2 regions of the Kitasatospora sp. NPDC001309 genome follow, and region 2 is predicted to be linked to the other one. Evidence: riboswitches for the same ligand, from Rfam matches in the RefSeq annotation. Region 2 holds a riboswitch; the other holds the start of a gene.
What was found. Region 2 has a riboswitch for magnesium ahead of ACFY2K_RS04610 (NRAMP family divalent metal transporter). Riboswitches for the same ligand answer to the same signal wherever they lie in the genome.
Positions count from the first base shown of each region.

Region 1: it holds a riboswitch for magnesium, as region 2 does, so the genes downstream of both, ACFY2K_RS10050 (NRAMP family divalent metal transporter) here and ACFY2K_RS04610 (NRAMP family divalent metal transporter) in region 2, are expected to answer to the same signal.

Region 1 is NZ_JBIAXC010000007.1:165,077-179,979, reverse strand. Features, by position in the region: gene ACFY2K_RS10085 (NlpC/P60 family protein) at 1-19, shown strand, start outside; gene ACFY2K_RS10080 (hypothetical protein) at 127-1,218, opposite strand; gene ACFY2K_RS10075 (acetamidase/formamidase family protein) at 1,428-2,450, shown strand; gene ACFY2K_RS10070 (M56 family metallopeptidase) at 2,472-3,377, opposite strand; gene ACFY2K_RS10065 (BlaI/MecI/CopY family transcriptional regulator) at 3,374-3,709, opposite strand; gene ACFY2K_RS10060 (FtsX-like permease family protein) at 3,991-6,732, opposite strand; gene ACFY2K_RS10055 (ABC transporter ATP-binding protein) at 6,729-7,523, opposite strand; M-box (ykoK) riboswitch at 7,692-7,868, shown strand; gene ACFY2K_RS10050 (NRAMP family divalent metal transporter) at 8,234-9,919, shown strand; gene ACFY2K_RS10045 (MgtC/SapB family protein) at 10,100-10,834, shown strand; gene ACFY2K_RS10040 (YoaK family protein) at 10,911-11,588, shown strand; gene ACFY2K_RS10035 (hypothetical protein) at 11,737-12,393, opposite strand; gene ACFY2K_RS10030 (helix-turn-helix transcriptional regulator) at 12,784-13,308, shown strand; gene ACFY2K_RS10025 (ABC transporter ATP-binding protein) at 13,305-13,991, shown strand; gene ACFY2K_RS10020 (FtsX-like permease family protein) at 13,988-14,903, shown strand, end outside.
Region 2 is NZ_JBIAXC010000003.1:143,026-157,928, reverse strand. Features, by position in the region: gene ACFY2K_RS04625 (LysR family transcriptional regulator) at 1-565, shown strand, start outside; gene ACFY2K_RS04620 (FdhF/YdeP family oxidoreductase) at 719-3,037, shown strand; gene ACFY2K_RS04615 (YhgE/Pip domain-containing protein) at 3,044-4,369, opposite strand; M-box (ykoK) riboswitch at 4,548-4,725, shown strand; gene ACFY2K_RS04610 (NRAMP family divalent metal transporter) at 5,087-6,736, shown strand; gene ACFY2K_RS04605 (hypothetical protein) at 6,840-7,181, shown strand; gene ACFY2K_RS04600 (hypothetical protein) at 7,252-7,512, shown strand; gene ACFY2K_RS04595 (winged helix-turn-helix domain-containing protein) at 7,548-7,961, shown strand; gene ACFY2K_RS04590 (hypothetical protein) at 8,050-8,532, shown strand; gene ACFY2K_RS04585 (glyoxalase) at 8,529-8,894, shown strand; gene ACFY2K_RS04580 (ABC transporter permease) at 8,994-10,772, shown strand; gene ACFY2K_RS04575 (nitrate/sulfonate/bicarbonate ABC transporter ATP-binding protein) at 10,784-12,199, shown strand; partial or broken gene ACFY2K_RS04570 (twin-arginine translocation signal domain-containing protein) at 12,251-12,316, shown strand; gene ACFY2K_RS04565 (nucleoside deaminase) at 12,350-12,880, shown strand; gene ACFY2K_RS04560 (hypothetical protein) at 12,882-13,112, opposite strand; gene ACFY2K_RS04555 (ArsR/SmtB family transcription factor) at 13,464-13,907, opposite strand; gene ACFY2K_RS04550 (LuxR C-terminal-related transcriptional regulator) at 14,014-14,670, opposite strand; gene ACFY2K_RS04545 (sensor histidine kinase) at 14,634-14,903, opposite strand, start outside.

The sequences.
Region 1 (14,903 bases), on a different contig from region 2:
GGGTGCCGTCCGCCCGTAACGGCCTCCGCCCGTAACGGCCTCCGCGCGCCGCACGCCTCCGGACGGGTCGCCGACGACCCGTCCGGAGGCGTTCCGGTAGCTCGTCCGGAGGCGCCCGGCGGCCCGTCAGAGGCCGAGGACCTCCAGCTGGGCGTCGGTGTCGTTGGTGCCGCCGACGTACAGGGTGTGGCCGTCGGGGCCGACGGCGAGGCCGTCGAGCGCCGACTCCTGGGGGGCGAGGGAGTCGGCGGTGTCGACGGTGGCGGTCGCGGTGTCGACGGAGATGACCGCCGTGGTGCCGGAGGAGTCCTGCTGGAGCAGGTAGAACCGGCTGCCGTCGGCGCTCAGCCGCGGCGGGACGTCGCTGCGGACGGGGACGGTGCGGATGCTCCGGAGCAGGGTGTCCGTGGCGGGGTCGATCAGGTCGAGCGTGCCGCCCGAGTTGGGGCCGGTCGCGAAGAGCCGGCCGCCGTCCCGGGTGAAGGCGAGCCCGTTGTCGCCGTTGGTGGCCGTCCCGGGCACCGTCCGGACGAAGGTCAGCGTGCCGCCGGCCGCACTCACGTGGTACAGCCCGGCGCCGCCCCCGATGTACAGGTCCCGGCCGTTCGGGTGGAGCGCCGGGGCGCCGGTGTTCAGGGCGGGCAGCCCCACGGTGGGGCCGAACTGCCGCTGCGCGGTGCCGAAGGCGAGCACCCGGGCCTGCCCGCCCTGCCGCCAGGCCGACGGGCCTTGCTGGACGAGGTACACCTCGGAGCCGTCCGGGCCGACGACGAGGCCGCTGACCAGGCCCTGGGACCAGCCCGTCGGGCGCGGCTGGTCCGGCAGCGGGACGGTGGCGAGCACGGTCGGGCCGCCGGTGGCGACGACGCTGAGTTGCAGGCCGTTCACCACGTACAGGCGCGAGCCGTCCGGGCTGAGCGCAGACTGCGGGGAGCCCTGGGCGGCGCCGAGCGGGGCCGTGCCGGTCACCTGGCCGGACCGGGTGTCCACCGCCCGCACCACGAGGTTGCCGTCGGAGTCGGTCGTGACGACGTAGGCCGTGGCGCCGTCCGGGCTGACGGAGGGCAGCGCCTGGCCCGAGCCGACGGCGACGACGCCGGGGGTGCCGGACACCGGAGCGGACGCGGCCCGGGCGCTGCCGCCGGCGAGGACGAGGGCGGTGGTGGCGGCGAGCAGAGTGACCCGGCGGAGGGCCTTCGCGCGCTGACTGGCTGACATCAAGTCCCCTTGTTCGTCCGTGTGTTGAGATGGCGAGGGGCAGGCTAGCGGACTACGGTGGACGGGTGGTGGACAGTCAGGGGGCGAATCTTCCACCTGAGCTGTGGCGCCCCGCGCCCCGCGCCCGCCCCGCGCCCCGCGCCCCGCGCCCGCCCCGCGCCCCGCGCCCGCCCCGCGCCCGCTCCGGAAACCACTCCCGAGGAGACCAAGTGAGCCTGCCCGAGACCGTCGTCCGGCTGGACCCGAACCCCGAGGACTACGCCTACACCTTCGGCGGCCGAGCCCCGCTGGTGACCGTCCGGCCCGGCACCGTCGTCGAACTGACCACCGAGGACTGCTTCGGCGGCAAGGTGCGCGGCACCGGCGACCTGCCCAGCCAGGTCTGCGTCTTCCCGTACCTCAACCCCGTCACCGGCCCGATCGCGGTGGCCGGCGCCGAACCCGGCGACCTGCTCGCGGTGCACTTCGTCGAGATCACCCCGGCCCGGGCGCACGGCGTCTCCAGCACCTTCCCGCACTTCGGCGCGCTGACCGCCACCCACAGCACGGCGATGCTGCACGCCCCGCTGGAGGAGCGGGTCTGGGTCTACGACCTGGACGTCGCGGCCGGCCTCTGCCGCTTCCGGGCCCGCGCCGGCGAGTTCACGGTCGACCTGCCGCTGGACCCGATGCACGGCACGGTCGGCGTCGCCCCCGCGGCCGGCGAGGTGCTGGCCTCGATCACCCCTGGCGCCCACGGCGGCAACCTGGACACCCCCGAGATGCGGGCCGGCACCACCGCCTACTTCGGCGTCAACGTCGAGGGCGGCCTGCTCGCCATCGGGGACGGCCACGCCCGGCAGGGCGAGGGCGAGGTGTGCGGCACGGCCGTCGAGGCGGCGATGCGCACCACCGTGATCGTCGACCTGGTCAAGGGCGGCGGCCCGGCCTGGCCCCGGCTGGAGAACGACGACTTCCTGATCAGCACCGGCTCCGCCCGCCCGTTGGAGGACGCCTTCCGGATCAGCCAGCACGACCTGGTCGGCTGGACCGGCGGACTGCTCGGACTGGACCGGCTCGACGCCTACCAGCTGGTCAGCCAGGCCGGCCTGGCCCCGGCCGCGAACGTCTGCGACACCAACTACACGATGGTCGCCAAGCTGCCGAAGCGCGTCCTGGGCCGCGCCCGCGCCTACGACGGCCTGCACGACCGGCTCCGGGGGACGGCGGCGGCGTACCTGCGGTACCGGTGAGGCGGCCGCGCGCCGCACCCCTTACGGGTGCGGTGCGCAGGCCAGCAGGTACGGCAGGGCCGGCACCGCCGGAAGCGTCAACACCCCGAGTCGCCAAGACAGTTGGCGCCGCCGACCGCTGCCGGGCCGGGCCAGCCGGCGGACCCGGGCCAGCACGCCGGTGGAGGCGACTCCCCAGGTGCCACCGGGAGTTGTCCCCGAGACCGCCAACGCGCAGAGCGCCGAGGCCAGTTCGCTCCGGGACACCTCGGCCAGCGCCGCGTCGTCGGCTGCCATCTCCAGCAGCAGCGCCACCTCCGAGCGCCCCAGCCGGGCCAGCGGCAGGGGGCCCAGCAGCAGCGCGAAGGTGTCGACGGGCAGGCGGAAGAGGTGGTGGCGGCCGCGGATGTGCCCGTGCTCGTGGGCGACGGCCGCGGCCAACTGCCGCTCGTCCAGCAGCCGCAGCGCACCGCGGGACAGCACTACCCGGGAGCGTCGGCCGGGCAGGCAGTAGATCGTCGGGTGGGTGTGCTCCAGCACCAGCGCGCCCCAGCGCCGGTCCCGTACGGCGACCACGTCCAGCACCGCCCGGTGCCGCCGCCGGGCCCGTCCGGTCCGGGCGCCGACGGCGGCCAGCAGCCCGGTGAGCAGGGCCCCGGCAGTGGCGAGCAGCCACCAGTCGTGGGTGTGCGGCAGCACCGGACCGGTCGGTTCGAGGTGCGGGAACAGGCCGATCAGCCCGGCCGGCTCGTGCGCGGCGGGCTCGAAGGCGTGGTGCGCCGCGAGCACCAGGGCGACCGTGAAGGAGGCCATCAGCGCGAGCCACAGCGCGACCCCGAGCAGGGGGCGGGTCTGGAGCCGGGCCTGGACCCGGGCCGAGCCGGCCAGTCGGCGGGGGAGCAGCACGCCGGTCGCGGCCAGGTAGAGGCCGAGCAGGGCGAGCGTCACTCGGCGTCCCGGGCCTTCACCTGTTCGAGGGCGGCGAGCAGGGCGGACGCCTCGTCCCCGCTCATCCGGTCGACGAAGTGCAGCAGGGCGCCGGCCCGGTCCGTGGTGGTCTCCAGCGCCTGGTGCATCAGCTGGGCGGTGTACGCCTCCCGGGTGCAGGTCGGCTCGTACACCCACGCGCGGCCGACCTTGTCCCGGCGCAGCCAGCCCTTGGTGTGCAGGATGTCGGCGACGGTGGTCACGGTGGTGTACGCGACCGGGCGCTGCTGCTGGAGGTCGTCGACCACCTCGCGCACCGTGGCCGGGCGCTCCCAGTCCCACAGCCGGTCCATGATCTCGGCCTCGAGATCGCCGAAACCCCGTAGCACCACCCTCGTCTCCCTCGCCGCACCGACCGCCGGCGCCCTTCGCCCGCTGGAACGCGGCCCATGCTACGGAACGCACCGGGCGCCCGCCCCCTGGTGAGGGGGGCGGGCGCCCACGGATTCCGGGCGGTGCCCGGGGGGTGCTCAGGTCGTGCTCGGCCGGTGGTCGAAAGGTGTCCGGCGTGCCCGACGCGTGCCCGAACAGAGGAGCAGAGGAGCGGTAGGGACAGGCGAGCGAGCGGGACGGCTCAGGACAGCCGCCGCCCCAGCGGCACCTTGGAGCGGGTGAACAGCGCCGCGAGCAGCCCGGCCACCACCGGCAGCACCAGGACCACCAGCAGCAGCTCCCCCCAGGGCGCGGCGAGCAGCATCCCCTTCGAACCGAACCCGCTGGCCCGGGACTTCAACAGCCCCACCGCCGGGACGAAGCCGTTCACCGCCCCGAGCAGCGCCCCGAGCAGGGCGATCAGCGCGCACTGCAGTCCCGCCATGGTCCGGCGGATCCGCGGCGGTGCGCCGACCGCGGCCAGGGTGGCCTGGTCCTGCCGGGAGTCGGCGGCCGCGAGCCCGGTGGCGATCCCGGCCGCGCCGAGCACGACCAGCCCGGCGAAGCCGCTGAGCGCGAGGGTGAGCGCGTCGCCCTTGGGCTGGTAGCCGCGCTCGACGTCCAGCTCGGCGTAGTGGTCCAGTCGGGCCGCGGCGGCCGCGGCCCGCTGCTGCGCCTTGCGGTCGGGCGGGGTGGCCGGGCGCCAGACCGCGCCCTGGGGCGCCGAGGCGAGGCCGAGCTTGGCCAGCGCGGTGGCCGGCATCAGCCCCTGGGCGTAGCGGGCGGCGTCCGGGTTGTCGACCAGCACCGCGTCCACCGGGACTTCCTGGAGGTCGGGCTTGGGGACCTGCCCGGGCTGCAGCGGGGCGCCGCCGCCTCCGCGCAGCAGCAGCACGGCCTTGCCGTCGGCGCCGATCAGCGACCGGTCGAAGACCAGCAGCTTCCCGGCGGCCAGCGCCTGTTCGGCCGTGCGGTCCCGCACGTCGAAGAGGTTGTGCAGCAGGGTGGCGTCCCCGGTGGCGAGGTGCGGGATGGCCGCGAGGTGGCGCATCTCCACCGGGCCCTTGAGGGTGACGGTGCTGGAGCAGTTGTCGCAGAACTTGTAGACGGCCTGGCCGACGTCGGCGCGCGGGCCGAGCCCGGACAGCTGCTTCTCCACCTCGGCCGGCAGCTGGGCGGCCTGCGGGCCCTCCCGGTGGCTGATCAGCTGGACGGCGCCGTACGGGGCCTCCGGCCGGTAGTCGCGCCGGTTCTCGGCGTCGGTGCTGGTGCTGTACACCCCGATCGCGACGGCCCCGGCCACGGCGGCCATCACCGCGGCGACGGCCGGTGCGGTGCGGGAGCGGTTGCGGGCGGAGTCGCGCAGCGCCAGCCGGGGGCCGAGCGGCAGCCGCCCGGCGAACCGGCCGAACAGGGCGACCAGCAGGGGGGTGCAGGCGAGCAGTCCGAGTTCGGCGAAGACCGAGCCGAGCAGCACCGTGAGGGTGCGGGCGTCGTAGGTGCTGACCACGGGCGCGCCGTGCTGGACGGCGCCCGCGCCGTACATCGCGATCGCGCCGCCGCCGAGGAGCAGCGCCACGCCGAGCACGGTGACCAGGCGGTTGGGCGCCCGGACGGTGTCCCGGCCGGTGAGGCCGGCGGTGACGCTGCGCCGGGCGGCCTGCCAGGCCGGCAGCGCGGCCGCGAGCAGGGCGGTGATCACACCGATCCCGGCGATGGCGAGCAGGTCCACCGGGGGGAGGGCGAAGTGGCCGAAGCGGGCACCGCCGACCTCCTCGATCACCGACCGCAGCGCGGCGACCAGCCCGGTGCCGACGGTCACCCCGAGGACCGCCCCGGCCAGGCCGAGCACCAGGCCGCCGCCGAGCACCACCGCGCCGATGTGGGTGCGCCGGCCGCCCGCGGCGCCGAGCAGCGCGAGCTGGCGGCGGGAGCGGCGGGCGCCGACCGCGAAGGCGGGCCCGGCGAGCAGGGCGACCTCCAGCAGCCCCATGCCGGTGACGGTGGCGACCACGACCTTGGTGCTGTTGCCGCCGGCGGGGTCGCGGTAGACGGTGGAGTCCCGGTAGTAGGGGACGGCGCCGTACGGCGGCGGGTCGAGCGCGACGGCCCGCGCGGTGAGGGTGTAGCCGTGGGCGTTGAACGACTGGACCGTGGCCCAGTCGAGGGCGGCCCCGCCCGGGAGGTGCACCAGCCAGGAGCCGCGGTTGGTGCGGCCCTGCCCGGGGGCGGGCTGTCCGGGTTCCGCCGCGGCGGCCAGCTGGTCGAGCAACTCGCCCGGGCGGGCGATGAGTTCGACCCGCTTGAGGTCGTCCGGGTGCTCCACCAGGCCGGTGATGCGGAAGGTGGTCCGCTCCAGTCCCTGGACGGTGGTGTCGCTGCCGAGCCGGAGCCCGGAGTTGTCCAGGAAGGCCTGGGTGACGGCGACTTCGTGCGGCGCGCCGGGCGTGCGGCCCTCGACCAGGTCGGCCCGGCCGCGCCAGACCGGGTCGCCCAGGTCGGCCTCGGCGGTGAGGGTGCGGACCAGGCCCTCGGGCGAGCTCGCACCGGTCTCCGGTCCGGTCCGGACGGGGGTGAGCGCGCTGCCGGGCGGCAGCAGCGAGCCGACCAGGACGGTCGGGTCGGTGCTCGCGCCCTTGAGCTGCTCGGGCGTGGGCTGTTGGCCGGGCCGCGGCTGGACGGCGAACGCGCCGTCCTCGGCGACCGGGGCCTGTTCGACGGCCTGGCCCGGGCTGAGCGCGGTGACCAGCGCGTCCGCGCCGCCCACCACCCGCTCGACCCGTTCGGCGGGGGACAGCTGGTCGCTGCGGTGGACCACGTCGGCGCCGGTGACGCCGAGCACGGGCAGGGCGATCATGGCCACGATCAGGGCGCTTCGCCCCTTGGCCCGCAGGGCGTCGCGCCGGGCCATCCGCAGCGCGACCTTCCACGCTCCGAACCTCATCGGGCCACCTCGCCGAAGGAGTTGGCGGTGGAGCCGTCGAGGGGCTGGGAGCGGTGGACGGCGGCCCGGCTGTTGCCGGAGCGGCGTCCGACGCTCTCGGAGGCGACCGAGCCGTCCCGCAGGTGGACCACCCGGTCGGCCCAACTGGCGTGCGAGGCCTCGTGGGTGACCATCATGGCGGCCGCCCCGGCGTCGCAGCGGGCGCGCAGTACGGCGAGCACGGCGTCGCCGGTGGCGGAGTCGAGCGCCCCCGTGGGTTCGTCGGCGAGGACGAGCCGGCGCTCGCCGATCAGGGCGCGGGCGATGGCGACGCGCTGCTGCTGTCCGCCGGACATGTCGTCGGGGAAGCGGTCGGCGAGCTCGCCGATGCCCAGTTCCTCCAGGGCGGCGAGGGCCTCCCGGCGGGCGGTGCGTCCGGAGACGCCGTCGAGCTCGCGCGGCAGGGCGATGTTCTCGGCGGCGGTGAGCGCCGGGATCAGGTTGTAGTCCTGGAAGACGTAGCCGACGGAGCGCCGCCGCAGGTCGGCGAGCTTGCCCCGGCCGAGGCCGCCGAGGGTGACGCCCTCGACCAGCACCTCGCCGCCGCTGGGCAGGTCCAGCCCGCCGGCCAGGGTGAGCAGGGTCGACTTGCCCGAGCCGGAGGGCCCCATCACGGCGACGAACTCGCCGGCGTGGACGGTCAGGTCGACCTCGCGCAGGGCGTGCACCTCGGCGGCGCCGCGGCCGTGCACCCGGGAGACCCCGGCCAGCTGCAGGACGGGCGCGGGTCGGCTCGGATCGATGTGGGACATGGTTCCCCCTCGTGAGCTGTTCAGCTGCATATGTCGGTGAACTATATATGCCGGTGGAGGAAGAGCAAGTCGCGGCGGATTTGGTCAAGGTTCTACAAAGCTGTCGAAGATCGGCCGAAAAGGTGACTCGGGGTCGCCGCGCCGGGTCTATGCTTTGGGAGGTTTGAAAAGGCACCTCGTTCGGTGAGGCGTCTTCACGGACACAGGCCACTGACCCGACGACGTCGAGAGACGCCCAGGTTCAGGACAGGTCTTCCCGAGTTAAGGGTTGACCCCAAGTGGCTTCCGGCCGATCCGGCTGGACACGCCGTGGAGTGCCAAAGCTCTGACGAGTTGGGGTGTACCGGTCCTCGAAGACCGGTGTGCTCCTTGCCGTGTCGTGATGCGGCGCACAGACGGTGCGCCCCCGACCGGGAGGAGGCGAGAGACATGGACTGCGATAGTCCGGGCCACAGTAGCCCCTGCCCCCGCATGCTCTCGAACACCTCCGGCACGCGGTAACAACCTTCCCTGCGCGTTCACCCGAAGCTTCGTCCTGCGCTCAACCATGCCCGGACGCAAGCCGATTGACGCGTCGTCAGCATCATCGTGCCCGCACGGCCGCCGCCGCTCAGCGTCGCCGTACGGCGTGGATGCCGTGCGCCCGCAGGGAGGTCCGCCGCTGCGTGCCCCCTGACGCCCCCTCAAGGTAGGGGGAGGGAGGCCCCGCCATGACCAACGTGATGCTGGACCCGAAGATCCCCACGGTCCCCGCCGCTCCCGCCGCCCTCGCTGCGACCGCCGCCGCCAGGTCCGCCGTCCTGGACGACGCCCATGTCGGCGACATCAAGGGTGCGCTCGGCACCATCCGGCTCGACGACACCACCCCCCGCCACGGACTCTCCGCCCGGCTCAAGACCCTGCTGGCGATCGTCGGCCCCGGCCTGATCGTGATGGTCGGCGACAACGACGCCGGCGCCTTCTCCACCTACGGCCAGGCCGGCCAGAACTACGGCACCCAGCTGCTGTGGACGCTGCTCCTGCTCGTCCCGGTGCTGTACGTCAACCAGGAGATGGTGCTGCGCCTGGGCGCGGTCACCGGTGTCGGCCACGCCCGGCTGATCCTGGAGCGCTTCGGCAAGTTCTGGGGCGCGTTCAGCGTCATCGACCTCTTCCTGCTCAACGCCCTCACCCTGGTCACCGAGTTCATCGGCGTCACCATGGCGGCCGGGTACCTGGGCCTGCCCAAGGTCCTCTCCGTGGTGCTGGCGGCGGCGATCATCATCGCCTCGGCCTTCACCGGCTCCTTCCAGCGCTTCGAGCGGGTCGCCATCACGCTCTGCGTCGGCTCGCTGCTGCTGGTGCCGATCTACTTCATGGTCCACCCGAAGACCTCGCAGATGGCCCACGACTTCGTGACGCCGCAGATGCCCGGCGGCGCCGGCCAGCTCGCGGCCGTCATGATGGTCATCATCTCGATCGTCGGCACCACCGTCGCCCCCTGGCAGCTGTTCTTCCAGCAGTCGTACGTCATCGACAAGCGGATCACCCCGCGTTTCATGAAGTACGAGAAGGTCGACCTGTGGATCGGCATCGCGATCGTGATCATCGGCGCGGCCGCGCTGATCGGCCTCACGGCGGCGGCGTTCGCGGGCACCGACGGCTTCGGCCAGTTCTCCGACACGGCCGCCGTCGCCAAGGGCATCGAGGACAAGGCCGGCCACCTGGCGGGCGTGCTGTTCGCCATCGCCCTGCTGGACGCCTCGATCATCGGCGCCTTCGCCGTCTCGCTCTCCACCGCCTACGCCATCGGCGACGTCTTCGGCATCAAGCACTCGCTGCACCGCGGGGTCAAGGGCGCCAAGGGCTTCTACGCCGTGTACGCCGGACTGGTGGCCGTCGCCGCGACGATCACCCTGCTGTCCAACGGCTACACCCAGGGCCTGATCACCCAGTTCGTCCAGGTGCTGGCCGGGGTGCTGCTGCCCTCCGCCACCGTCTTCCTGCTGCTGCTCTGCAACGACAGGGCCGTGCTCGGCCCCTGGGCCAACGGGCCCCGGACCAACGCCTTCACCTCCACGGTGGTCGGCGTGCTGGTGATGCTCTCGCTGATCCTGACCGCCTCGGTGGTCTGGCCGGACATCAGCTCGGACGCGATCCTGTGGATCATGGGCGGCTGCGGCGTGATCGGGGTCCTGGTCGCGGGCTACTTCTTCACGGCCGGTCGCACCGGCACCAAGGAGGACCCGATCGACCGCACCGGCCGGGAGGACTGGCGGATGCCCCCGCTGGAGACCCTGGGCCGGCCGGTGATGTCCACCGCCCGCAAGGTCGGCATGGGCGCCCTGCGCGCCTACCTGCTGATCGCGATGGTCATGGTCATCATCAAGGTCGTCCAGACCGCGCTCAACCACTGAGCCGCCGAGCGGAGCCCGTACGGACGGGTGGCGGGCAGCGGCTCGCCACCCGTCCGTTCCTTTGCCCGCGATCCCCCGGCCCGCGTTGCCCGTGTTCCCCGTGTTCCCCGTGTGCTCCGTACGGCCCGTACTACCCGTGTTGCCCCGTTTCCCCGTGAATCCTCTGGAGGAGGTGCCGTCGTGCACACCCTGACCACCGTCGAGTTCCTGGTCCGGCTCGCCACCGGCGTCGCCTGCGGCGCGCTGATCGGCATCGAGCGCCAGTGGCGGGCCCGGATGGCCGGCCTGCGGACCAACGCCCTGGTCGCCGCCGGTGCCACCCTGTTCGTCCTGTACAGCGAGGCAGTCGGCGACACCGGCAGCCCCACCCGGGTCGCCTCCTACGTGGTCTCCGGTATCGGCTTCCTCGGCGGTGGCGTGATCCTGCGCGACGGGGCCGGCGTCCGCGGCCTCAACACCGCCGCCACGCTGTGGTGTTCGGCCGCGGTCGGGGTGCTGGCGGCCTCCGGCAAGCTGGAGCTGGCCGCGCTCGGCACCTTCGCGGTGCTCGCCGTCCACCTGGTGCTGCGCCCGGCCGGCCGACTGCTCGACCGGTCCCCGCAGTCCGGCAGCGACCCGGACTCCACCACCCGGGCCACCGTCCACGTGGAGTGCGACCGCAAGTCCGAGACCCACATCCGGGCCCTGCTGCTCCAGGCCCTGACCGCCTCCGGCCTGGCCCCGACCGGCCTGCGCGCCCGCCGCACCGAGCAGGGCGACGCCACCAGCCTGCGGGCCACCGTGGCGATCACGGGCCAGGTGGCCCCGGCGCTGGAGCAGGTCGTCAGCCGGCTCTCGCTGGAGCCGGGCGTCCGGGACCTGCACTGGCACCTGGACGACGAGTCGGACGAACCGGGCAGCCCCGCGCTCGCCTGAGCACGCCTGAGCACGCCGGGGGAGCCGAGGTAGTAGAACGGAGGGACCGTCACGCGTACCCTCCGGAGGCCGTCCGATGCTGAGAGCCGACCCCGAGCACGGGCCGTTGGTGCCGATGCTGCTGGTGCTGACCCTCGTGACCGGGGTGGTGGACGCGGTCAGCTACCTGGAGCTCGGACACGTCTTCGTCGCCAACATGACCGGCAACGTGGTGTTCCTCGGCTTCGCCCTGGCCGGCGCCCCCGGCCTGTCCGCCACCGCCTCGCTGGCCGCCCTGGCCGCCTTCGTGCTCGGCGCCCTGGCGGGCGGCCACCTGGCCCGCCGCCTGCCCGGCCACCGGGGGCACCTGCTGACCGCCGCCGTCGCCGGCCAGGCGGTGCTCGTCGCCACGAGCACCGTCCTGGCGGCCGTGCTCGGCCACGGCTCCGAGCCCGCCCGTTACACCCTGATCGGGCTGCTCGCCCTCGCCATGGGCGGCCAGAACGCGGTGGTCCGCTCGCTCAAGGTCCCCGACCTCACCACCACCGTGCTCACCATGACCATCACCGCCCTCGCCGCGGACCGCACCGGCCCGCGCCGGCTCGCCTCGACGGTGTGGATGTTCGCCGGCGCCCTCCTCGGCGCCGTCCTGGTCCTGCACGCCGCCGTCCCGGTCGCCCTGGGCCTGGCGCTCGCCCTGCTGGTCGCGGTCGCCGCCCTCACCCACCACGCCGCCGGGCCCGTCCCGGCCCCGGCCTGGACGGCGCGCCGCTGAGGCCGCGGCAGCTCCGCCGGTCTGCCTGCCGCCGGACCGGTCCGGCCGTTCCCGTCCGGCTCCTGCTGCCCACCTCCCCGGGCGGACGGACAGACGGACGGACAGACGGACAGACAGACGGACGGTCGCGTTCGAGGCCGGGCCCCTTTCACTCCTCCCGGCGGTGCCCGGCGCGGCCGCTCCAGAGCGGCTCCAGCCGGGCCCACTCGGCGGTCCAGCCGGTCTCGGCCCGGCGGTTGAGCGCGCTCAGGCGCAGCCGCAGCGCGAAGGCGATCAGGGCGGACAGGGCGAGCAGTGCACCGGCGCCGGTGCAGGCCGCGGAGACGGCGAGGGCGGTGCGGTCGAGCGGCGGATCGGTGGCGTTGCCGGCCGGATCGACCCAGACCTGGACGACGCCGCCGACGGTGGGTGGGCCGGAGGCCTCGACGGTGCCGGTGTGCGGGGTGGCCCCGGGGTAGGTCCAGGCGGCCTCGACCTCGATCCGGTTGCCGTAGCCGCCGGAGAACCGGCTGGTGGGAGCCGTGCCGTGGTTGGGTTCGGCGGTCACCACGGCGTCGATCCGGTGCAGCCGGGTCAGGTCGGTGTCGGCCTGCGGGGCGGTGGCGCGGAAGAGCAGCAGTGCGCCGCCGACGGAGAGGGCGGTGGCCAGCAGCCCGCCGACGACGGTGAGCAGCCAGGCGCGGGCGCGGGACCGGTCGAGCGGGCGGGCCAACGGTTCGTGCCGGGCACCGAAGGCCCGCCGCAGCTGACGGCCGGTTCGCTGCGGGAGCGACGCCGACCTGGCCGGGCGGGGTGTGCTGGACACGCGGGATCTCCTCAAGGACGCGGGCGCGTACGGGGTTTCGTTACCCAATCTCCACCCGACCGCCCCCCTCGCACAAGACCGGGGTTCGCTCCTGGTGCCGGCCGTCCCGGTTCGACCCGATTCGCCCTGGCCGGGCCCGGTCCACCCGGGACGTTCGGCCCTCGGCAGCGACCGCCGGGCCGGGCAGGCTGGAGTCCGGCCGCGCCCTCCGTGCCTGGGTGCGGCCCCGGTCCGGTGACCGTGGGGGTGCCGGGCCGTGGTGCGGCGCAGGGGGCGGTCGTGGGGCCGCCTCCTGCCCGCCCCTGTCGAGGAGTTGACGTTCCACCAGGTCAGCGGCTTGTTCTCGCCGGATATACACTCGGTGTATATCCGGGGTGTATGGTCCTCCGCATGAGTGTTCCTTTGACCCTCCTCGGCCTGCTGGAGCGGGAGCCGAGCCACGGCTACGACCTCAAGCGCGACTACGACTCCTTCTTCGGCCGGGGCAAGCCCCTCCCGTACGGCCAGGTCTACGCGACCCTCGGCCGACTGGCCCGCGACGGCAAGGTGATGGCCGGTGAGGCCGAGCCGGGCGACGGGCCCGAGCGCAAGCGCTACGTCATCACCGAGACCGGGGCGACCGAGTTCGAGACCTGGCTCCAGGAGCCGGTCGCCCCCGAACCCACCCTGCAGTCCGTGCTGTTCACCAAGGTGGTGCTGGCCCTGCTGCTCGGCCGCGACGCCGAGCTGTACCTGGACACCCAGCGCAGCGCCCACCTGCGCCGGATGCGCGAACTCACCGAACTGCGCCGCACCGGCGCCCTGGTGGACGCCCTGCTCGCCGACCACGGCCTGTTCCACCTGGAGGCCGACCTGCGCTGGATCGACCTCACCGCCGCCCGGCTGGACGCGCTCGCCGCGGAGGTGCGCGGATGACCGCGGTCATCGAGGCCCGCGACCTCGCCCTCGCCTTCGGTGAGACGCCCGCCCTGCGCGGGGCGAGCCTGTCCGTCGGGGCCGGCGAGGTGCTCGCCGTCATGGGCCCCAGCGGCTCGGGCAAGTCGACGTTACTCCACTGCCTGGCCGGCATCCTGGTGCCCGACGCCGGCGAGGTGCTGTTCGAGGGGCAGCGCCTGGACCGCATGAACGAGGCACAGCGCAGTGCCCTGCGCCGCGACACCTTCGGCTTCGTCTTCCAGTTCGGCCAGCTGGTACCGGAGTTGACGGCCGAGGAGAACGTGGCCCTGCCGCTGCTGCTGAACGGCGTCCGCCGGGGCGCGGCGCTGGCCCAGGCCCGCCCCTGGTTCGCCCGGCTCGGCCTGGACGGCCTGGAGCAGCGCCGCTCCGGTGAGCTCTCCGGCGGCCAGGCCCAACGCGCGGCGCTGGCCCGGGGGTTGGTGGCCCGACCGCGGGTGCTGTTCGCCGACGAGCCGACCGGCGCGCTGGACTCGCTGACCGGCGAGCAGGTGATGGAACTGATGGTCGGCGCGGCCCGCGAGCAGGGCACCACCGTCATCCTGGTCACCCACGAACCGCGGGTCGCCGCCTACGCCGACCGCGAGGCGATCGTCCGCGACGGCCAGGCCCGTACGCTCTCCGCCGGGCCGGTGGCCCCGTGATCCGCTTCGCGCTCCGACTGGCCGTCAGCGGCGGCCGGGAGGCCGTGGCCCGGCTGCTGATGATCGCGGCGGCGGTGGCGATCGGGGTCGGGCTGCTGCTGTCGGTGCTCTCCAGCATCAACGCGATCGACCGCACCAACGCCCGGCAGACCTGGATGAACACGGGTGCCAAGGGGGCGACCGCGGCGGCCCCGGCGGACCCGCTCTGGTGGCACGCGCGGATGGACTACTACCGGGGGGCGAGCGTCTTCCGGGCCGAACTCGCCCCGACCGGTCCCCACCCGCCGCTGGTGCCCGGACTGAGCCGGCTTCCCGCGCCGGGCGAGTACTACGCCTCCCCGGCGCTCGCGAAGCTGCTGCGCGAGACCCCGGCCGTCGAACTGGGCGACCGCTTCCCGGGCCGCCAGGTCGGCACCCTCGGCGAGGACGCGCTGCCCTCCCCGGACACCCTCGCGGTGGTCATCGGCCGCACCGCCGACGAGGTCCGGGCGATGCCCCGGGCCACCACCGTCACCAGCATCGCCACCACACTGCCCACCGACTGCGAGTACGACTGCTACGGCGCGGGCGTGCACGGCGACGCACTCGTCCTGGTGCTCACCGTGGTGGCCGCCGCGCTGATCTTCCCGGTGCTGATCTTCATCGGTACCGCCACCCGGCTGTCCGCCGCCACCCGGGAGCAGCGCTACGCCGCGATGCGGCTGGTGGGGGCCACGCCGGGCCAGGTGTCGGTGATCTCGGCGGTGGAGTCCGCGGTGGCGGCGGCGGCCGGTACGGTGCTCGGCTTCGGCCTGTACTTCGCGTTGAAGCCGCTGGTGGCCGACGTGCCGTTCACCGGTGACCGGTTCTTCGCCGCCGATCTCTCCCTGAGCCTGCCGCAGGCCGTCGGTGCGGCGGTGGGTGTGCCGCTGG
Region 2 (14,903 bases):
GGCCGCCGTGGAGCTGTCCACCGACCTGCGCGCCGATGAACTCCTGCGCCAGGTACGGGACTTCGAGATCAACGCGGGCCTCAGCTACCTCCCGGAGCAGGGCACCGAGGGCGTGCGCACCGTCCCGCTGTACGAGGAGCGGTACGTCCTGCTGACCGGCCCCGCCGACGGTCTCGCCGGGCAGCCGCACGCCACCTGGACGGAGGCCTCCCGGCTGCCGCTGTGCCTGCTGCACCCGGGCATGCAGGGCCGCCGGGTGCTGGATGGGGTCTTCGCGGGCCTCGGACTGGCGCCGGCGCCCCGGGTGGAGACGGACTCGGTGGGCTCGCTGTTCGCGCACGTGCGCACCGGCCACTGGGCGAGCGTGGTGCCGTACGCCTGGCTGCACGTGTTCGGGGTGCCGCCCGGGATGCGGGCCGTCCCGCTGGTGGAGCCGGTGCACAGCACGCCGATCGGGCTGGTGACCGCGGCCCGGGAGCCGGGGTCGGTGATGGCCCGCGCCCTGCGGGAGGTGGCCCGGCGGACGGACCTGGCCGGGGTGCTGGGCGCCCTGCCGAAGGCGTAGCTGTCGACGCGCGGGAGCCGCAACGGTCGACGCGCGGGAGCCGTAACGGTCGGTGCTCGGGAGCCGTAGCGGTCGACGCGCGGGGGCCGACGGCCCGGCGTAGCGTCGACCCGGACCCCGAGTGACCCAGCCGCGCGACGGAAGGCGAGCACCGTGACCACCTCCGACGACGAAGCCACCGCCGCCCCGCAGCGGCCGGAGGAGGTCGGCCCCTCCCCCGCCGCGCCGCCCCGCTACGCGCCGTACCACCACCCCGCCGCCGGCTGGGGCGCGGCGAAGAGCGTCACCCGTTTCATGGCCCGCGAGGGGGCGTACCTGGACGGCCCGCGGGCCGTCATGCGGATGAACCACGAGAACGGCGGCTTCGACTGCCCGGGCTGCGCCTGGCCGGACGACACCAAGGGCCTGCACCTGGACATCTGCGAGAACGGCATCAAGCACGTCACCTGGGAGATGACCCGCAAGCGGGTCGGCCGGGAGTTCTTCGCCGCGCACTCGGTGACCGAGCTGTCCGACTGGAGCGACTTCGCCCTGGAGGACCAGGGCCGGCTCACCGAGCCGATGGTCTACGACCCGGACACCGACCACTACCTGCCGATCGGCTGGAAGGACGCGTTCGACCTGGTCGGCCGCACCCTGCGGGGGCTGGACGACCCGAACCGGGCGGCGTTCTACACCTCCGGCCGGCTCGGCAACGAGGCGACCTTCCTGTACCAGCTGATGGCCCGCGAGCTGGGCACCAACAACCTCCCCGACTGCTCCAACATGTGCCACGAGGCCAGTGGACGGGCCCTCCAGGCGGCGCTGGGCACCGGGAAGGGGACGGTCGACCTCAAGGACTGGGAGGTCACCGACGCGCTGTTCATCCTGGGTGTCAACGCGGCCTCCAACGCGCCCCGGATGCTCACCTCGCTCGCCGAGGCCTTCCGGCGCGGCGCGCAGATCGTGCACGTCAACCCGCTGGTCGAGGCGGCGGCGACCCGGACGATCATCCCGCACGACTTCACCGACATGGCGCTGAACCGGGCGACCCGCACCAGCACGCTCAACCTCCAGCCGCGGATCGGCGGCGACATGGCGCTGCTGCGCGGCATGGCGAAGGCGCTCCTGGAGCAGTCGGCGGCCGACGACGGGGCACTGGACCGGCTCTTCATCGAGCGGCACACCAGCGGCTTCGCGGCCTACCGGCGCGTCTGCGAGCAGACGCCCTGGGCGGAGCTGGAGCGCCAGAGCGGGCTGGGCCGGGCGGAGATCCTCAAGGCGGCGCGGGTCTACCGCGAGGCGGACCGCTCGATCTTCAGCTGGTGCCTGGGCGTCACCCAGCACGAGCACGGGGTGGACACCGTGCGGGAGATCGTCAACCTGCTGCTGCTGCGCGGCAACCTGGGCCGGGAGGGGGCCGGGCCCTCGCCGGTGCGCGGGCACAGCAACGTGCAGGGCAACCGCACCTGCGGGATCGACCACCGGCCGGCCGACGCCTTCCTGGACCGGCTCGGCGCGGTCTGCCGGATCGACCCGCCGCGCGCCCACGGCCTGGACACGGTCGGGACGATCGAGGCGATGCGGCGCGGCGAGGTGACCGTCTTCGTCGGCATGGGCGGCAACTTCGCGCTCGCCGCCCCGGACTCCCCCTACACCTACCAGGCCCTGCGCACCTGCGAGTTGACCGTCCAGGTGAGCACCAAGCTGAACCGCAGCCACCTGGTGCACGGCCGCCGGGCGCTGATCCTGCCCTGCCTCGGCCGGACCGAGAAGGACCACCAGCGCGCCGGGGTGCAGTCCACCTCGGTCGAGGACTCGATGAGCATGGTGCACCTGTCGGCCGGCATGAAGCGCCCGGCCTCACCGCACCTGCTCTCCGAGCCGGCGATCGTCGCCGGGATGGCCCGCGCGGCCCTGCCGGACAGCCCCACCCCGTGGGAGTGGTACATCGAGGACTACGACCGGATCCGCGACACCATGGCCGAAGTCCTGGACGGCTTCGAGGACTTCAACCGCCGGGTGCGGCTGCCGCTGGGCTTCCGGATCAAGCAGCCCGCCCGCGAACTGGTCTTCCTCACCCCTTCCGGCAAGGCCGAGTTCTCCGCCGCCGCGCTGCCCGACGTCGTCCCCGCGCCCGGCACCCTGGCGCTCGGCACGATGCGCTCGCACGACCAGTGGAACACCACCATCTACTCGGACGACGACCGCTACCGGGGCGTGCAGAACCTGCGCACCCTGGTCTTCCTCAACCGGGACGACATGCGCGAGCGCGGCATCGCCGAGTTCGACCCGGTGGACGTCACCAGCACCGCCCGGGACGGCTCCACCCGCTCGGTGCACGGCTACCTGGCCGTCCCGTACGACATCCCGCGCGGCTGCGCGGCCGGGTACATGCCGGAGCTGAACGTGCTGTGCGCGATCGGCGACCACAGCACCCAGAGCGACCAGCCGATCATGAAGCACCTCAAGGTGACCGTGACGAAGAGCTAGACCGGCCTACTCCGAGGGCTGGGGCGTCCAGCGGTGCAGGCCCTTGCGGTCGTAGTAGCGGGTCATCCCGAAGCCGAAGGCCAGGGCCAGCGCCACCCCGATGGCGATCATGACCCAGCCGCGGGCCAGTCCGGCGTCCGAGCGGGCGTCGAAGAAGAGGATCGCCCGGATGCCGTCGCTCAGCTGCCGCATCGGCTCGAAGACGGCCAGGAAGCGGTAGAAGCCGGGCACCGCCTGGAGCGGGACGGTCGCCCCGGAGGACGGCAGGGCGAGCGCGATGAACACGAACATGGACACCAGCTGCCCGATCCCGCCGAACGCGGCGTTGATCGCCTGCACGCCGAGGCCGACGGCGAGGCTGGCGCAGTAGGCGAACACCCACAGCAGGGCCTGGTGCGGGGCGTCCATGCCGAGGATCCCGGCCGTGCAGAGCAGCACCAGGGAGGTGGTGACCAGCATGATCCCGGCGGTCATCAGCATCTTGAGCAGCAGGGTCTGGGTGCGGCTGACCGGGACGGTCGGGCGGCGGGTGTGCCAGGGGCCGATCTCGCTGTCGCTGTAGCCGAGCGCGGTGTCGACGCCGTTGTGGATGATGTTGCCGCCGATGAAGCCGGTCAGCACGGCGAGCAGGGTGAAGTAGAAGGCGCTCAGGCCGAGGCCGCTGTGGCTGCCGATCGGGTGGCCGACCTGGGTGGCGACGGCGAACGGGTCGGCGAGCAGCAGCCGGGCGGTGGCGCCGGTGTCCGGCCCCTGGGCGCCCGGGCCGCCCTGGGCCGGTACGGCGGCCAGCAGCCGCTGTCCGGCCGCGACCGAGGCCTGGTGGGCGGCGTTCTGGGCGATCTGGGCGGCGATCGAGGAGCCGAGGCTGCCCAGGCCGGGGTTGGTGAGGACGGTGAGGGTGGGCCGGTGGGTGGCCCGGCCGGCGGCGAGCGCGGTGACGGTGGCGGTGAAGTCGGCGGGGACGAGCAGCACGCCGTAGACCTTGCCGGCGGCGAGCAGGTCACGGGCGCCCGCGTCGTCGGTCTGGCGCCAGCGGACGGTGTCGTCCGGGGTCCCGGCCACCACGGCGCGGGTCAGCTGGGTGCCGAGGTTGACCGGCTGGCCGGGCGGGGGCGGGGCCTGGTCGGCGTTCACCAGGGCGATCGGCAGCCGGTGCAGGTGCCCGGTCGGGTTGACGATGCCGCCCAGGTAGAGCAGCGAGAGCAGCGCGGCCACCAGGGCGCACAGGACGCCGGGGAAGAGCCAGAGCTTCGGGCGCCGGGCGAGTGCCAGCGCCCTCGCCCGCCGGGGAGCCCCCGGAGGTCCTGCGGTCTGGGAGCCTGCGGTCGCCATGCCACCCCTCAGCTGCGTGTGCGTGTGCGGGTACGGATCCGGCGGGAAGTCGTTCCGTCGTCACGTGGCGCTCAAACCCGCGTCACCCGGACGGACGTCACGCCTCGCGAAAGGTAAAGGTTCTACCAAGTGCGCAAGTATCGCGCTTCCGTCGGTCTATGCTTCTGGAGGTTTGAAGAAGGCACCTCGTTCGGTGAGGCTTCTTCACGGACACAGGCCACTGATCCGACGACGTCGAGAGACGCCCAGGGTTAGGACAGATCTTCCCGACCTAAGGGTTGATCCGAAGTGGCTTCCGACCCGAACGGGTTGGACACGCCGTGGAGTGCCAAAGCTCTGACGAGTTGGGGTGAACCGGTGGCAGTCGCGCGCGCCGGTGAACTCCTTGCCGTGTCGATGACACGCACCACGGGGTGCGTCGACCGGGAGGAGGCGAGAGACATGGATTGCAGTAGTCCGGGCCACAGTAGCCCCTGCCCCCGCCTGTCCTCGTACACCTCCGGCACGCGGTAACAACCTTCCCTGCGCGTACAACTGACGCACCGTCACGTCATGGCGGCGACGTCGTCGCACCGTTCGCCAGCACGCACGCGGCTCCGCCGTGCCCGCCCGGGCACCGCCCCGCCGCGGGCCGGTGCGCCGTGCCCGCACGCAGGGGGAATTACTGCTGCGCGCCCCCATCACCCCGCCTGTCCCGGGGTCCACGGGAGGAACGTCATGACCACCAACGCCACACTCAACTCCAAGCCGCAGAAGCAGCGTTCGGCCGTACTGGACGACGCCCACGTCGGCGACATCAAGGGTGCGCTCGGCACCATCAAGCTCGATGACGACGCACCGCGCCAAGGCCTGTCGGCAAGACTCAAGACCCTGCTGGCGATCGTCGGCCCCGGCCTGATCGTGATGGTCGGCGACAACGACGCCGGTGCCTTCTCCACCTACGGCCAGGCCGGCCAGAACTACGGCACCCAGCTGCTGTGGACGCTGCTGATGCTGGTGCCCGTGCTGTACGTCAACCAGGAGATGGTGCTGCGCCTGGGCGCGGTCACCGGTGTCGGCCACGCCCGGCTGATCCTGGAGCGCTTCGGCAAGTTCTGGGGCGCGTTCAGCGTCATCGACCTCTTCCTGCTCAACGCCCTCACCCTGGTCACCGAGTTCATCGGCGTGACGCTCGCGGCCGGCTACCTGGGCCTGCCCAAGGTCGCCTCGGTGGTGCTGGCGGCGGCGATCATCATCGCCTCGGCCTTCACCGGCTCCTTCCAGCGCTTCGAGCGGGTCGCGGTGACCCTGTGCATAGGCTCGCTGCTGCTGGTGCCGATCTACTTCATGGTCCACCCGAAGACCTCGCAGATGGCCCACGACTTCGTGGTGCCGCAGATGCCGGGCGGCGCGGGCGAGTTGGCCGCGGTCATGCTGGTGATCATCTCGATCGTCGGCACCACCGTCGCCCCCTGGCAGCTGTTCTTCCAGCAGTCGTACGTCATCGACAAGCGGATCACCCCGCGCTTCATGAAGTACGAGAAGGCCGACCTCTGGATCGGCATCGCGATCGTGATCATCGGCGCCGCCGCCATGATGGGCTTCACCGCCGCCGCCTTCGCGGGCACCGACGGCTTCGGCCGGTTCTCCGACGCCGGGGCCGTCGCCAAGGGCATCGAGGACAAGGCCGGCCACCTGGCGGGCGTGCTGTTCGCCATCGCCCTGCTGGACGCCTCGATCATCGGCGCCTTCGCCGTCTCGCTCTCCACCGCCTACGCCATCGGCGACGTCTTCGGCATCAAGCACTCGCTGCACCGCGGGGTCAAGGGCGCCAAGGGCTTCTACGGCATCTACGCGGGCCTGGTGATCGCCGCGGCCGCCATCACCCTGCTGTCCACCGGCTACATGCAGGGCCTGATGACCCAGTTCGTCCAGGTGCTGGCCGGGGTGCTGCTGCCCTCCGCCACCGTCTTCCTGCTGCTGCTCTGCAACGACAAGGCGGTGCTCGGCCCCTGGGTGAACGGTCCCAAGACCAACGCCTTCACCGCCGCCGTGGTCGGCGTGCTGGTCACGCTGTCGCTGATCCTCACCGCGGCCGTCGTCTGGCCGGACATCAGCTCGGACGCGATCCTGCGGATCATGGCCGGCTGCGGGGTGGCGGGCGTCCTGGTCGCCGGGTACTCCTTCCTCTCCGGCCGCCGCGGCACCAAGGAGGACCCGATCGACCGCACCGGCCGGGAGAACTGGCGGATGCCCCCGCTGGAGACCCTGGAGAAGCCGGTGATGTCCACCACCCGCAAGCTCGGCATGGGCGCCCTGCGCGTCTACCTGCTGGTCGCGATGGTGATGGTGATCGTCAAGATCGTGCAGACCGCACTGAACCACTGACCCGGACGCCGGGGGCGGCGCCGCACACCACGGCCCGCCGCCCCCGGCCCCGCCCCGGAACCCTCGACCACCCCGCACCCGGGGTAAGGAAGGCAGTACGGCCATGCGCACCACCACCCCCTTCCACCACCTCTTCCACCACTGCCCCAGCGTCCGACTCGCCCTGCACGACGGCGTCGAGCGCGCCTACCGCCTCGACGACCCCGGCAGCTGCCCCCGCTCGGGCACCCGCAACACCCCGGCCTCCGCGTACGAGCCCCGTGTCCACCTGGCCTACCTGCTGGCCCGCCAGGGCCACCGCCCGGACTGGCTCGCCCTCCCCCAGCCTCCGGCCGGGGGGACCCCCACCGCGGACCTTCCGCCGGCCGCCGCGCACCGGATCGCCCTCGCCGCCGCCCGTCACCGGGCCGCCGCCGCGACCACGCCCGCGCCCGCCGCTGCCTGAATCATCAACTCCCCTGCGCACCGGCGCACTTGTTCAGATCTTGCCTGTCCTGTCACGGAGGTGACCAGCCATGTCCATCGTTGCCGCTTTCCAGCCCGCCCTCCCGTCCACCGATCGCGGCCGACTGCGCGCCGCCCTCGCCGCGGTGGGCCGACGGCTGGCCGCCAGCCCGCTCGACAACACCGTGCTGCGCGCCGTCGGCGCCCCGGCCCCGAGCCCGGCCCCGGGACTTCCGAACGACCGGCCCACCCGGATGCGGGCCAGCTGGCACTCCGTCACCGGCCCGGACGGGACGGCCCGACTGGAAGCCTCCTGGCACCCCGGCCACTGACCCGACCGACCCCACCAGCCGAAGGAGCATCCGCCATGGCCGTGCGCTACCGCAGGCTCGACGCCATCTTCTCGGACCACACCGCCGCCCCCGCCCTGCGGGCCGTCCCCGCCGCCCGGACCGTCCCCGGCCCGCGGCCCGTCCTCGACTCGGCCGGCCTGGTGGTCGACCAGGAGCAGCGCACCGTCACCGTCGACGGCCAGCACCTCGACCTGCCGTACCTGGAGTTCGAACTCCTCGCCCACCTGGTCGGCAACCCGCTGCGGGTGCACTCCCGCCGCCAGCTGATGGAGTCCGTCTGGGGCCGGCCGGACACCGGCGACACCCGCACCATCGCCACCCACATCGCCCGGATCCGCCGCAAGCTCGGCCCCGGCCACCGGGAGGCGATCGCCACCGTCCGGCAGATCGGCTACAAGTACGACCCCCGGCTGGTCCGCGCCGCCTGAGGCCGGCCCCGCCGCAGCGCCAGTGGCACCACCGACAGCACCAGTGGCACCACCGACAGCGCCGACACCAACCGGAGGAGGACACCGCATGACCCGGACCGCCCTGTTCCCCTGGACGAGCCGAGGTACGGCGCTCTGCGTCGCCGTGCTCCTCCTCGCCCTCCAGGTCGCCGCCCTCGGCGCCGCGCCCGCTCCGCTGCGCCTGTTCCTCTCCGGCGTGCTCATCGGCGGCTCGGCCGTCGGGCTGCTGCTCGCCCTGCTGCTGGCCCACAGCCGGCAGCGGGCGGGCCTGGCCGCACCTCCCGCCCCGGAGGACGACGCCCAGTGGTTCAGCGCCCGCTCGCTGGAGGGCTTCCCGATGGAGCAGGTCCGCCCGCTCCTGCTCGGCCCCGACGCCCCCGGCCTCAACCGGCTCTACACCGCCTGGGTGTTCGCCACCCACGGGCACGACCCCCAGTGGATCGCCCACCACCTCGGCCTGCCCACCCCGACCGCCCGGCTGCTGGTCACCGCGGCCCGGCAGCACGCCACGTCCACCCCGTCCGACCCCTCCGAGAGGAAGCCGAAGTGATCACGGCCCTCGACCACGTCCAGCTCTCCGCGCCACCCGGCAGCGAGCCCCTGCTGCGCGCCTTCTACGGCGACGTCCTGCAGATGGCCGAGATCCCCAAGCCCCAGCCGCTGACCGGCCGCGGCGGCTGCTGGTTCGCCGCCGACGGCGGCCGGGTCCGGCTCTACCTCGGCATCGAGGAGCGCTTCCGCCCCAGTGTCAAGGCCCACCCCGGGATGGCGGTCTGCGAGATCGAGGACTTTGCCGAACGCCTCGCCGGACTCGGCGCCCAGGTCGTCTGGGACGACAGCCTCCCGCCCCGGCGCCGCTTCTACACCACCGACCCGGTCGGCAACCTGCTGGAGTTCGTCGAAACCGCGTAGGCCCCCTCCGGCCTGAGCACCGGACCGAAACACCGGTCCATTTGCGTACGGACGTCAGAAGGGAGCAGACTGCCCGGGTTTGCGCCGGAGGTCCCCGTCATGTCCTTCCCGAAGTCCGCCCCGGGCCCGTCCCGGGGCCCGCTGCCGCCCCGGACCGCGGGCCGCCCGTCCCGGGCGGGCCGGGCCCCCCGGGCGGGCTGGGCGGACGTGGTCGTGGCCGCCGCCGTCCTGGTCCTGCTCTACCTCGCACTGCGGGTCGGACAGGGCACCACCGTACGGTTCTCCACCGCGCGCGACGCCGCCGTGGACACCGACCCGGCCCGGCTGCCGTACGACGCCGCGCGCTCGCTGCTGCGGATGTTCGCGGCGCTGGTCCTCTCGGTCGGCTTCACCTTCGGCTACGCCTACGCCGCCGCCCGCAGCCGCCGGCTGGAACGGGTGCTGATCCCCGCGCTGGACATCCTCCAGTCGGTGCCGGTGCTCGCCTTCCTGACCGTCGCCGTCACCGGCTTCCTCGCCCTGTTCCCCGGCTCCGAGCTCGGCCTGGAGTGCGCGGCCGTGTTCGCCATCTTCACGTCCCAGGCGTGGAACATGACCTTCGGCTTCTACCACTCACTGGTCTCGCTGCCGCGCGAACTCGACGAGCTGTCCCGCTCCTTCCGGTTCAGCCGGTGGATGCGGTTCCGGAAGGTCGAACTGCCCTCCGGCATGATCGGCCTGGTCTGGAACGGCATGCTCAGCTTCGGCGGCGGCTGGTTCTTCCTGGTCGCCTCCGAGGCGATCAGCGTCGACAACCAGCGCTACGCCCTGCCCGGGGTCGGCTCCTACGCGGGCGCCGCCATCGCCGCCGGCGACCTCGGCCGGGTCGGCTGGGCGATCGCCACCATGGCCGTCCTGGTCATCGGCGTGAACTTCCTGTTCTGGCGGCCGCTCACCGCCTGGGCCGAACGCTTCAAGAACGAGCAGTCCGAGGCCACCGAGGTGCAGCGCTCCGTCGTGCTCGCCCTGCTGCGCCGCTCCCGGCTGCCCGGCCTGCTCGGCCGGGTGCTGCGGCCCCTCGGCCGGGCCCTGGACCGGGCCGGACGGGTCTTCGGCACCGACGACCGGCCGCTCGCGGTCAGCCGCGCCCGGCAGCGCACCGGCGACCTCCTCTTCGCCGTCGTCTCCGGCGGCATCGTGCTCTGGGGCCTGGTCGACCTCGGCCGCTACCTCGCCGGCACCACCGGCCTCGGCGTCTTCGGCGAGCCCCTGCTGCTCGGCCTCGCCACCCTGGCCCGGGTGGTGGTGCTGGTCGCGGTCGCCACCGTCGTCTGGGTGCCGATCGGCGTGCGGATCGGCTTCTCCCCCCGGCTGACCAGGATCGCCCAGCCGCTGGTCCAGGTGCTCGCCAGCTTCCCCGCCAACTTCCTGTTCCCGCTGGTGGTCTGGCTGCTGCTGCGCACCGGCCTGTCGATCGACCTCGGCGGCGTGCTGCTGATGGCCCTCGGCGCCCAGTGGTACATCCTGTTCAACGCCATCGCCGGCGCCATGGCCATCCCCAGCGACCTGCGCGAGGCCATGGACAACCTCGGCGTGCGCGGCCTGCAGCGCTGGCGGCGGCTCATCGTCCCCGGCATCTTCCCGGCGTACGTCACCGGCGGCATCACCGCCTCCGGCGGCGCCTGGAACGCCTCCATCGTCTCCGAGGTGGTCACCTTCGGCGGCACCACCCTCACCGCCACCGGCCTCGGCGCGTACATCGCCGGCGCCACCGAACGCGGCGACCACCCGCACCTGCTCGCCGGGGTCGCGGTGATGAGCCTGTACGTCGTCGCCCTCAACCGCCTGGTCTGGCGCCGGTTGTACCGCCTGGCCGAACGCCGTTACTCGCTCCAATGAGGTTCCCCCCGATGCGCTTCCCGTTCTCCTCCCGCCCCGCCCCCGCCGTCACCCAGCCCGCCGTGGCGGACGGCGCGACCCTGCTGGAGACCGTCGGCCTCACCAAGTCCTACGCCGGCGCCGACGGCGAACTCCCGGTGCTCTCCGGGATCGACCTCACCGTCCGGGCCGGCGAGATCGTCGCCCTGCTCGGCCGCTCCGGCTCCGGCAAGTCCACCCTGCTGCGCTGCCTGGCCGGCCTGCTGCCGCCCAGCTCCGGCACCGTCCGCTACCGCGGCACCCCCCTCACCGGCGCCAACCCCGGCACCGCGCTCGTCTTCCAGACCTTCGCCCTGCTGCCCTGGCTGACCGTCCGGCAGAACGTCGAACTGGGCCTGGAGGCCCGCGGGGTGCCCCCGCGCGAGCGGGCCCGCGCCGCCGACCAGGCCATCGACCTGATCGGCCTCACCGGCTTCGAGAACGCCTACCCCAAGGAGCTCTCCGGCGGCATGCGCCAACGCGTCGGCTTCGCCCGGGCCCTGGTCGTCGAACCCGACGTGCTGATGATGGACGAACCGTTCTCCGCGCTCGACGTGCTCACCGCCGAGAACCTGCGCGGCGAACTCCTGGAACTGTGGGAGTCCGGCCAGTTCCCCACCCGCGCCGTCGTCCTGGTCACCCACAACATCGAGGAGGCCGTGCTGATGGCCGACCGCGTCGTCGTCCTCGGCTCCCGCCCGTACGGCACCATCCGGGAGACCGTCGACGTCGACCTGGAACGCCCGCGCGACCGCGACTCCGCCGCCTTCGACGAACTCGTCGACCGGGTCTACCGGATCATGACCGGCCGGCCCAAGGACCCCCGGGCGGCCGGGCGCCCCGAGCCGGACCGTACCGAGCCCGGCCCCACCGAACCGGACCGCACGGACCCGGACCCCGCGGCCCCGGACCGCCCCGACCGCCGGACCGTCGCCAACACCCCGCTGCCCAGCGCCAGCGTGGACGGCCTCTCCGGCCTGGCCGAGATGATCGCCCACCGCGCCGGCCGCTGCGACCTCGCCGACCTCGCCGACCAACTCGGCCTCGACATCGACGACATGCTCCCCCAGGTCGACGCCCTCGACCTGCTCGGCTTCGCCGAGATCCACGGCGACGACCTCCTGCTCACCGAGGACGGCACCGCCTTCGCCCACGCCGACGTCCAGGACTCCCGCGCCCTCTTCGCCGGCGCCGCCCTCGACGTCCCGCTGGTCAAGCTGATCGCCAACAGCCTCGGCGGCGAACCCGGCGCCACCGCCCGGGCCGGCTTCTTCCGCGACCTCCTCGCCCACCACTACACCAGCGAACAGGTCGACCGGCAGCTGGAGACCGCCACCGACTGGGGCCGCTACGCGGGCCTGTTCGGCTACGACGCGGCCCGGCAGGAATACCGGTCGGAGGAGGCGTAGGGCGGGGAGAATGCTCCGGAACCCCCGTACGCCGACTGGACGGAGCACAGCGTGGTGTTGAACAGGCGTCACTTTCTTGGCGCAGCAGGAGCGGTGGGCGCGGCGGGCGCGATCGGCCCGGCAGGAGCGGCAGGAGCGGCAGGAGCGGCGGTGGCGACACCGGCCACCGCGCGCAGGGACCACGAGCGCTTCATGGCGGCGGCGATCGAGGAGGGGCGCAGGAACGAGCGCTACCCCTTCGGGGCGGTGCTGGTGCGCTCGGGCGAGGTGGTGGCCCGGGGCGTCAACGCGGCGCAGGACGGTCCGACCCACCACGGCGAGATGGTCGCCATCGACGACTTCGGGCAGCCCTACGGCAGTCCCGAGTGGGCGGGCACCTCCCTGTACACCACCGCCGAACCCTGCCCCATGTGCATGAGCGCCTGCGCCTGGGCCGGCATCGGCCAGGTCGTCTGGGCCACCTCGATCGAGGGGCTGCGCCGCACCGGCCTGGACCAGATCGACCTGTCCGCCGTCGACGTGGCCAAGGCCGCCGACTCCTTCTACCACCCGCGACTGCTGCTGGGCGGGGTGCTGGCCGACGAGACGGACGAGCTGTTCCGCCGCGCCCAGGTCATCCGCGGTGGTGGTGGCGGGCCCGGTGGCGGGGAGGCCACCGGGCCTTTCAGTCAAGGGATCTGACTTATCGCCAGGAAGGCACGATCGAGAGCCGGGCGGTGGTCGGGGCGACGTCGCAGAAGTAGGTGATCGCCTCACCCCGGGCCACGTAGTCCTTGCCGGCCGCGTCGCACGCGGCACCGCTCGGGTACATGCCGATGTAGACGAAACTGGCAGCCTGCGCGGAGGGCGCGGCCAGCAGCGCGCCGGCGGCCAGTAGTCCGGTCAGACTCAGGGTCGAAATCGCTTTGCGCATGGGTGTGTTGCTGCCTTCCTGTTCCGGTGGCGAGGGCTCCGGTCGTGATGATCCGGTGCCCGGTGCGCAGCAGCCTCGTGCACCGGCGGACGGAGGGCAATGGTCGAGACCAATTCGGCCGGAAGCCGCCGGGGCCGCCTGGGCGGCGGACTCCCGGGGCGCGACGGCCCCAGCCCTCGGTCCGTCGGCGAAGGACCGCACCCTCCCCCGCCCCGCAGGCCCCCGGGGCGGAGCGGTCACCCGGTGGGGCGAGGGCGGGGAGACCCGCGCGTTCCGGCCAGTGGTCCAGACCAATTGGGCATGCTCAGCACAACCCGGACAGGCTCCGGCACAACCCGGACCGGCCCCGGCTCAGCCCGTCGGACCGGCCGCCGGGCGGCCGCGCACCCCCCGGACGGCGCGGGCGGCCCGGGCGGCCCGGCCGAAGGGCTGCTCCGCCGTGCCGGCGGCCGCGGCCGCGCCGCCGACACCACCGCCACCACCGCTGCGGTCCGGCAGGTCGTTGGCGATCACGGCCGCCTCGGTCAGCAGCCCGCGCACCTCGGTGGCGCGGTAGAAGATCCGCGTACCCTCCCGGCGGGCCACCACCAGACCCGCCGCCCGCAGCTTCGCCAGGTGCTGCGAGGTGGCCGCCACGTGCGCGCCCAACAGCTCGGCCAGCTCGCTGACCGGCAGCTCCCGGCGGCTCAACGCCCACAGCAACCGGTACCGCGACGGGTCGGCCACCGCCTTCAACACCGCCACCGCCCGCTCGGCCGCATCCGCGTCCCAGGCCTCGTCCTTCGCACCACCCATACGCCGATCGTACCGACGCCCGCCCCGGCCCCCACCCCCGGCAAGCACCCCCACCCCGGCAGTACGGCCCCAGCAGCAGAAGTCGGCCCCGCCGACTTCCGGTGCCCTACTCCGCGCGGGTTCCGTTCAGGTAGGCGAGTACCGCCAGGACGCGGCGGTTGTCGTCGTCGGAGGCGCCGAGGCCGAGCTTGGCGAAGATGTTGGAGGTGTGCTTGCTGACCGCGCCCTCGCTGAAGTGGAGCCGCAGGGCGATCGCGGCGTTGGAACGGCCCTCGGCCATCATCTCGAGCACGTCGCGTTCGCGCGGGGTCAGCATCGCGAGCGGCTCGTCGTAGGCGTTGCGGGCCAGCAGGCGGGTGATCACCTGGGGGTCCATGACGGTGCCGCCGGCGGCGACGGTGTGGACGGCGTCGACGAACTGGTCGGCCTTGGAGACCCGGTCCTTGAGCAGGTAGCCGACGCCGCCCGCGCCGTCGGCGATCAGCTCCCGGGCGTAGAGCTGCTCGACGTGCTGGGAGAGCACCAGCACCGGCAGTCCGGGCTGTTCGCGGCGGGCCGCCAGCGCGGCCTGGAGGCCCTCGTCGGAGTAGGTGGGGGGCAGCCGGACGTCGACCACGGCGATGTCGGGGCGGTGCTCGGCGAGCGCGGCGGACAGTTCCGGCCCGCTCTCCACGGCCGCGACGATGTCGTGGCCGTGGGCGCTCAGCAGGAGTTCGAGTCCGTCCCTCAGCAGGACGAGGTCCTCGGCGAGGACAACACGCACGGTAGCTCCATGATCAGCCTGGTTGGGCCCCCCGGGGGGCTGGTCAGCGTGAGCGTACCGTCGAACACCGCCAGCCTGCGCTGGATGCCCCGCAGGCCGCTGCCGCCCTCCGGGTCGGCGCCGCCCCGGCCGTCGTCGAAGACCTCGGCGCGGAGCAGTCCGGCGGCGTGGGTGAGCTCCACCCCGGCGTGCCGGGCGTCGCCGTGCTTGACCGCGTTGGTGAGCGCCTCGCT